2 regions of the Mesorhizobium sp. M0862 genome follow, and region 2 is predicted to be linked to the other one. Evidence: predicted binding sites of a transcription regulator. Region 2 holds the regulator's gene; the other holds the start of a gene.
What was found. The regulator PhoB, encoded in region 2, activates phosphate uptake and scavenging genes when phosphate is short. The targets are predictions, from matches to a motif close to TGTCATNNANCTGTCAT.
Positions count from the first base shown of each region.

Region 1: ugpB (sn-glycerol-3-phosphate ABC transporter substrate-binding protein UgpB) is a predicted target of PhoB. The motif match lies at 1,833-1,849, and genes of this name have one in related genera.

Region 1 covers NZ_JAMYOJ010000007.1:67,151-70,963, forward strand. Annotated here, with positions in the region: gene ugpA (sn-glycerol-3-phosphate ABC transporter permease UgpA) at 1-388, opposite strand, end outside; gene ugpB (sn-glycerol-3-phosphate ABC transporter substrate-binding protein UgpB) at 460-1,770, opposite strand; gene NKI15_RS12825 (bifunctional diguanylate cyclase/phosphodiesterase) at 2,248-3,813, shown strand, end outside.
Region 2 covers NZ_JAMYOJ010000007.1:187,843-191,655, forward strand. Annotated here, with positions in the region: gene xylF (D-xylose ABC transporter substrate-binding protein) at 1-152, opposite strand, end outside; gene NKI15_RS13425 (ROK family protein) at 419-1,654, shown strand; gene phoB (phosphate regulon transcriptional regulator PhoB) at 1,685-2,374, opposite strand; gene phoU (phosphate signaling complex protein PhoU) at 2,391-3,095, opposite strand; gene pstB (phosphate ABC transporter ATP-binding protein PstB) at 3,137-3,813, opposite strand, start outside.

The sequences.
Region 1 (3,813 bases), 120 kb from region 2:
TGAACAGAAACAGCCACAACATGCCGGCAATCGCCGGCGCCACCGCATACGGCCAGATCAGCAGCGTGCGATAAAGGCCTTTGCCGCGCACCACCTTCTCGGCCATGACGGCAAGCAACAGGGCCACACCCATGGCGACGATCGCGGTCGCCAGAGAGAACACCAGCGTAACTTTGATCGAGTTGAGGTAGGCCGGGTCGGCCAGCACCTTGCGAAAATTGGCGAGCCCGACGAACTTGCTCTTCAGCCCGAACGGGTCTTCCCTAAGCATCGACTGGTAGAGCGCCTGCCCCGTCGGCCAGTAGAAAAAGATCAGCGTAATGGCGACTTGCGGCGCCACCAGCAGATAGGGCAGGGTCTTGTTGGGAAAGACGACGCGTGGAGACAGTGTGGTTCCCTCGCTGTTCAGGAAGTCGTCCACGCGGGTCCGCGTGGACGAGGTTCGACTGACAAACCGCTTCAGTTTCCGATCGCTTCCTGAATCGCCTTGTTGCCGCGTGCGACCGCATTGTCGAGCGCCTGCTGCGCAGTCTGCTGGCCGGCCAGCATCTTCTCGAACTCCTCATTCTCGATGTCGCGCACCTGCGGCAGGTTGACGAGGCGCACGCCCTTCGAGTTCTCGGTCGGCGCCTTGCCCAGCATCTGCAGGATCGGCGTCTCACGGCCCGGGTTCTTGTCATAGAAGCCGGACTTCTTGGTCGCCTCATAGGCAGCGAGCGTCACCGGCAGATAACCCGACTTCTGGTGCAGATACTCCTGCACTTCGGTCTTGGAGAGATAGGAGAAGAACGCCGCGACGCCCTTGTATTCCTCGTCCGATTTGTTGCCGAACACCCACAGGCTGGCGCCGCCCGGCGTGGTGTTCTGGGGCGCGCCCTTGGCGTCACTATCATAGGGAAGCTGGCCGATGCCGTAGTTCATGCCCGATTTGACGATGTCACCGAGCCCCCCCGACGATTCGGTGAAGATGCCGCATTCTCCGGCAAGAAAGATCTGCTTGGCTTCGGATGTACGGCCGCCATATTTGAAGGTGCCGTCCTTGGCCAGATCGGCGAGCGCCTGGAAATGATTGACGAAGATCGGCGCATTGATCTTGAGCTCGACGTCGGTTCCGGCAAGTCCGTTCTGGTTGGTGCCATAGGAAACGTCGTTCCAGGCCGCGAAGGCCTCAAGGTGGATCCAGGTCAACCAGGTCGAGGTATAGCCGCAGGAAGCGGCGCCGCTCGCGTTGATCTTCTTGGCGGCTTCCCACACCTCGTTCCAGGTCTTTGGCGGGTTGTTCACATCAAGCCCGGCCTTCTGGAAAATATCCTTGTTGTAGTAGAGGATGGGCGACGAGGAATTATAGGGGAAGGACAGCATGGTCCCGTCCGGCTTCGAATAGTAACCGACGATGCCGGGCAAATACTGGCTCTTGTCGAAGGTCACGCCGGCGCTGGTTAGCACATCGGCCACCGGTTTGATCGCACCTTCGGCTGCCATCATGACGCCGGTACCCACGTCGAACACCTGGATGATGTCGGGCGCTTGCCCCGCACGATAGGCAGCGATGCCGGCATTCAGCGTTTCGGGATAGGTGCCCTTGAAAACAGGGAGAATTTCATAGTCGCTCTGGCTGGCATTGAAATCCTTGGCGATCTTGTCGACCACCTCGGCATTCGCGCCGGTCATGGCATGCCACCAACTGATCTGGGTGGCGGCGAAGGCGGAGGTGGTGGAAAGCAGGGTCAAGGTGGCGGCAACACCGGCCGCAAAGCCGAACAACTTCATGTTTCATCTCCCGTTTGTCATTGGCGAAAGGGGCACTCCCGCAAAGGCAATATGTGTCGCTGATGACAATCGGACAACGGATTTGTTGCTGTTTCGTGAATTTCATACCCGGCTAACTTCGCGCCCCCTCGCTCTGCAACGAGGACAGAGACAAATGCCAAGCCGGCTCAGCGATACATGGGCGCGGTGGGCCTGCAAGGATCGCCGACCGCCCAGCGATGCGTGAAGGGCCCGCGTGACAGCGCCACGCACCTGCACCGTGCGGCCGCCATACCGGCGCTCGGCCAGATCGAGATCGGCCGAGCGGCATCGCGCCAGGCGCTGCTGTAACCGTGCGTCTGGAATGAGACAGGATCGCCGCAAGGTACAACCCGAAAAACCCGCTGTAGTTGTAGTTCGCATAACCGATTCTTCGTCAAGCGCGGCATACTAATCAAGTGGACGGCTTGATTGCTGTGGGAGAGCAGGTGGGGCGAGATGCTGACGGTCTATAATTGTATCGTGCATGAGCACGATCTGAGACTGGTCGCACTGGCAGCGCTCATTTGCGGTATTTCTTCCTTCTCGGCGGTCAACCTGCTTCGCCATGTCGACCGCTCGAGCGAGCGCAACCGCTATACCTGGCTGATGATAGCAGCCACTTCCACCGGCTTCGGTATCTGGGCGACGCACTTCATCGCAATGCTTGCCTTTTCTCCCGGAATCCCCAACGCCTACAATACGGAAATGTCGGCGCTTTCGCTCGCCGGTTCCGTCGCCCTGACCGCTGCGGGCATGTGGATCGCCACCTTGCGCCGGGGCATCGACTACCCTCTGGTCGGCGGCGCGGTCCTCGGCGCTGGTATCGCCGCCATGCACTATATCGGCATGGCCGCCTTCGAGGTCGAAGGGCGCATCGTCTGGAACCCGCTGCTGGTCGGCGTCTCGGTGCTGACAGGCGTCACCCTCGCCGCGCTGGCGCTGCTGGTCGTGTTGCGACGGCCGTCCATGCAGGCCACAATCGCCGCCGCCATCCTGTTGACGCTGGCGATCTGCAGCCTGCACTTCATCGCCATGGGCGCGGTGTCGATCTTCCCGGACTCCTCCATCGAGATATCGCAGTTCACGGTCGAACCGGTGTCGCAGGCCTTCGCCGCCGCTGCAGTCAGCATGGCTATCCTGGTGCTTTCAGCCGCAGCATTGTGGATCGACCTTCGCTTCCGGCGTCACAAGCTCGAGGCCGAGCGCATGCACGGCCTCGCCAACGCCGCCGTCGAGGGGCTGATCGTCTGCGACGGCGCCCGCATCGTCAGCGCCAATGACAGCATCGCGGCACTCACCGGCATTGCGCCGGAAGTGCTGAACGCGATGCTGCTTGGCGACCTCTTCGGCGAACGCACGGCGGCCGGCATGTCCGACTGCAGCGGACTGGCACAGGAAGCCGAACTCAGAGCCCATGACGGCGCCACCATCCCCGTCGAACTTATCGCCAGGAGCATCGACTATTGCGGCAAGCGGCACAGCGTTGTCGCCGTGCGCGACATCCGCGAACGCAGGAAGGCCGAGCAGGAGATCCTGCGCCTCGCCCATTTCGACCCGCTGACCGGGCTCCCCAACCGCCGCAGTTTCTCCGGCCGGCTCGAGGCCGAAATTGCCGCAATGGACCGCGGCGGCAAGGGCGGGCATCTTGCGCTGCTGCTGCTAGACCTCGACCGCTTCAAGGAAGTGAACGACCTGTTCGGGCACGGCGCCGGCGATGCCATGCTGCAGAAGGTGGCGCTATGCGCCTCCGCCGTGCTCCGCCACGGACAGATGCTGGCGCGTCTCGGCGGCGACGAGTTCGCCATCATCGCTCCGAACCTTCCCGATCCGCAGGCGGCCGGCCGCATCGCCGAGGCGGTGCTGGCGGCCATGCGCGAGGAAAACCGGCTGTCGGTCGGTGGCGGGCTGGTGTCGGCCAGCATCGGCATTGCACTTTATCCGCTCGACGCCGATGAGCCGACACTCCTGGTCAGCCACGCCGACACCGCGCTCTACCGCGCCAAGGCCGAGGGCAAGGACACC
Region 2 (3,813 bases):
GCCGTTTTCATCGCCGCCTCGTCGGTCTTCCAGCGCTCTTCCTGGAAGTTCGACCACGACACGCCGATGACCTTGTCCTTCGCCTGCGCGACCGACATCAGCGCCAGCGACATGGCGACACCCGCCAGCATGGCGGCTGCAAATCTGTTCATTATAACCCTCCCTGCGCCGCCCACGGCGCGACAAAACCGGCCCGAAGGCCTGCACAAAGAGGCTCAATTTTTTCGAGCCTCGAAAAAATACTGGTTCAATGATAAGGCACTGTCAACATCGATTATGATGGATTCTGATGGCGTTGCCGAATTTTTTCGAGCTCCGCAATAAACAATGACAGGGCTGCCGGCGTCTGCCAATATTTGGCTGGTGCCGTCGAACGCCTTCACTATCATGAGGCGCGAGGAGGCCGGGAGGAAAACAAATGTCGGTTGGGATCCGCCACGACGATCTGCGCCGTCGCAACCGTGCGATGGTGATTTCGGCCGTGCGCCGGGCCGGCCAGCCGTCGCGGACCGAGATTGCGGCGACCACCGGCCTCAGCCATTCGACGATATCGGCAATCTCGTCTGATCTGATTCAAGAAGGCATCCTGATTGAAGGCAAGCCTGGCGAGACCGGCTCGCTGAAACGCGGCCGGCCGCAGGTCGGCCTTGGCCTCAACCCGGAAGCGGCGGCGGTCATGACCGTGGTGCTGTCGCTGAACTTCCTCTCCGTCACCGTCATCGACTATGCCGGCCAGGTGGTCGCGGAAGAACAGCGCCGGCTCGACACGCTGACCATGCCGCGCGACGAGCTGATCGGCGAATGCGTAGCAATCGTCGGGCGGCGTCTCGCGGACCCGGACCTCGATGTCCAGAGCATCGCCCGCATTGCCATGGGCATCCAGGGCATCACCGATTCGCAGGCGCGGGCCATGCTGTGGTCGCCAATCACGCCACTGACCGACATTGCCTTCGCCGACATGTTGGAAGCGGAATTCGGCATTCCTGCCACCATGGAGAACGACTGCAATATGATGGCGGTGGCCCTGCAATGGCGCCAGCCCGAGCGCTACCGCGACAATTTCATCGCGATCCTCTTGTCGCACGGCATCGGCATGGGGCTGGTGCTGAAAGGCGAACTGTTCACCGGCACCCATTCCTCCGGCGGCGAGTTCGGCCACATGATCCACCGTCCGGGCGGCGCGCTCTGCCGCTGCGGGCGGCGCGGCTGCGTCGAGGCCTATGCCGGAAACTACGCCATCTGGCGCAGCGCCAAAATGATGAGCGAAGATGCCGAGCCGGTCGATATCGGCGACGCTGATATGCGCGCACTCGCCGCGCGCGCCCGCGAAACCGATGGCCCGGAGCGCGAAGCCTATCGCAAGGCCGGTGAGGCGCTCGGCTTCGGCCTCGGCAGCCTGTTTGCGCTGATCGACCCGGCGCCTGTCGCCATGGTTGGCGTCAGCGCCGCCGCCTTCGACCTGATCGAGCCGGCATTGCGCGAAGCGATCGCCCAGACCGCCGGCGGCCAGCACTCGAAATCGATCTCCTTCGACACCGAGCCCAACGAGCTGCCGCTGATCCGCGAAGGCTGTGCCATGCGCGCGCTCGGCTTCGTCGATCAGGAGATTTTCGCGCCGGGCATTCAGGCCAAATCCGGCAAGCATGTCGCCTGAATGGCCGGCAACGGCGCGACGCGCAGCATCCTAGTCTTCCCTGATCGCGTAGCCGGCGCCGCGAATGGTACGGATGACATCCGGCATGCGGCCGTTGTTGACCGCTTTGCGTAAGCGCCCGACATGGACATCGACGGTTCGCTCGTCGATGTAGATCGTCTCGCCCCAGACATTGTCGAGCAGCTGGCTGCGCGAGAACACGCGGCCGGGATGGCGCATCATGAATTCGAGCAGCCGGAACTCGGTCGGTCCGAGCCTGATCTCGCTCTTCTTGCGGTAGACACGGTGCGACTCGCGGTCGAGCACGATGTCGCCGACCTTGAGCACGCTGGACAGCACTTCCGGCTTGGCCCGGCGCAGCAGCGCCTTCACGCGCGCCATGAACTCCGGCGTCGAGAATGGCTTGACCAGATAGTCGTCGGCACCGGTGGACAGGCCGCGCACGCGATCGCTTTCCTCACCGCGCGCGGTCAGCATGATGATCGGCAGCCGCTCGGTTTCGGGCCGCACTCTAAGCCGCCGGCAGAGCTCGATGCCGGAAACAGCGGGCACCATCCAGTCGAGCACCAGGAGATCGGGCACGTTTTCCTGCAGGCGGATCTCGGCCTCGTCGCCGCGTGTCACCACCTCGACGTGATAGCCTTCGGATTCGAGGTTGTAGCGGAGGAGCACGCCTAGCGGCTCCTCGTCCTCCACGACCATGATGCGTGGCGCGATCATAGGCAGTTCACCCTCATCAGGCCGGCGTGGCCATCGCCGTCTCGTCCTGCTTCGGACGATTGGCGGGCAATTGCTGGCCGGTCAGCACATAATACGCATTTTCGGCGATGTTGGTGACATGATCGCCGATGCGCTCAAGATTCTTGGCGCAGAACAAGAGATGCGTGCAGGCGGTGATGTTGCGAGGGTCTTCCATCATGTAGGTCAAGAGCTCACGAAACACGGACGTGTATTTGACGTCGATGCGCTCGTCGTCATTCCTGAGTTTTGCAAGAGCTGCCGCATCGGTGGCGGCATATTCCTCGACGACGCCTTGCACCTGGATCAGCACCAGCTGCGCCATGGCATCGATGGAGTGCGAGAGGTCGCGCGGCGTGACGCTCAAGCCCACGGTGCCGACGCGTTTGGCGATGTTCTTGGCGAGATCGCCGATGCGCTCGAGGTCGCCGGCCATGCGGATCGAGCCGACCACGGCGCGCAGATCGTTGGCCATCGGCTGGCGCTTGGCGATCAGCGTGATGGCGCGGTCGTCCAGTTCGCGCTGGCGCGCATCCATGATGGCGTCGTCGGAAACGACACGCTGTGCCAGCGCATTGTCCGAATTGAGCAGCGCCCTGGTCGAGCCGCTGACCATCGAGCCTGCCAGATCGCCCATGTCGCGGATCAGCTTGCTGATCTGCCCGAGCTCTTCATCGAAGGAGGCGACGGTATGTTCACCCATGATCTTGGTCCTCGTGCCTGAAAATCCACCCGCCGGACGGCTCAGCCGAAGCGGCCGGTAATGTAGTCCTGGGTGCGCTTGTCGTCGGGGTTGGTGAACATCTTGTCGGTGGCGCCCTCCTCGACGAGATAGCCGAGATGGAACATCGCCGTGCGCTGCGACACGCGCGCCGCCTGCTGCATCGAGTGGGTGACGATGACGATCGTGTAGTTCTGGCGCAGTTCGTCGATCAGCTCCTCGACACGGGCGGTGGCGATCGGATCGAGCGCCGAGCAGGGCTCGTCCATCAGGATCACCTCCGGCGACACGGCGATGGCGCGCGCGATGCACAGGCGCTGCTGCTGGCCGCCGGACAGGCCGGTGCCGGGCTCCTGCAGGCGGTCCTTGACCTCGTTCCAGATCGCCGCCTTCTTCAGGCTCTGCTCGACGATCTGGTCCATGTCGGACTTGCGCTTGGCCAGCCCATGGATGCGCGGGCCGTAGGCGACGTTCTCGTAGATCGACTTCGGGAACGGGTTGGGTTTCTGGAACACCATGCCGACGCGGGCGCGCAGTTCGACGACATCGATGTTCTTGTCGTAGATGTCGTCTTCATCGAGCGTGATCTTGCCGGTCACCCGCGCCGAATCGATGGTGTCGTTCATGCGGTTGAGGCAGCGCAGGAAGGTCGACTTGCCGCAGCCGGACGGGCCGATCAGCGCCGTCACCTGGTTCTGGC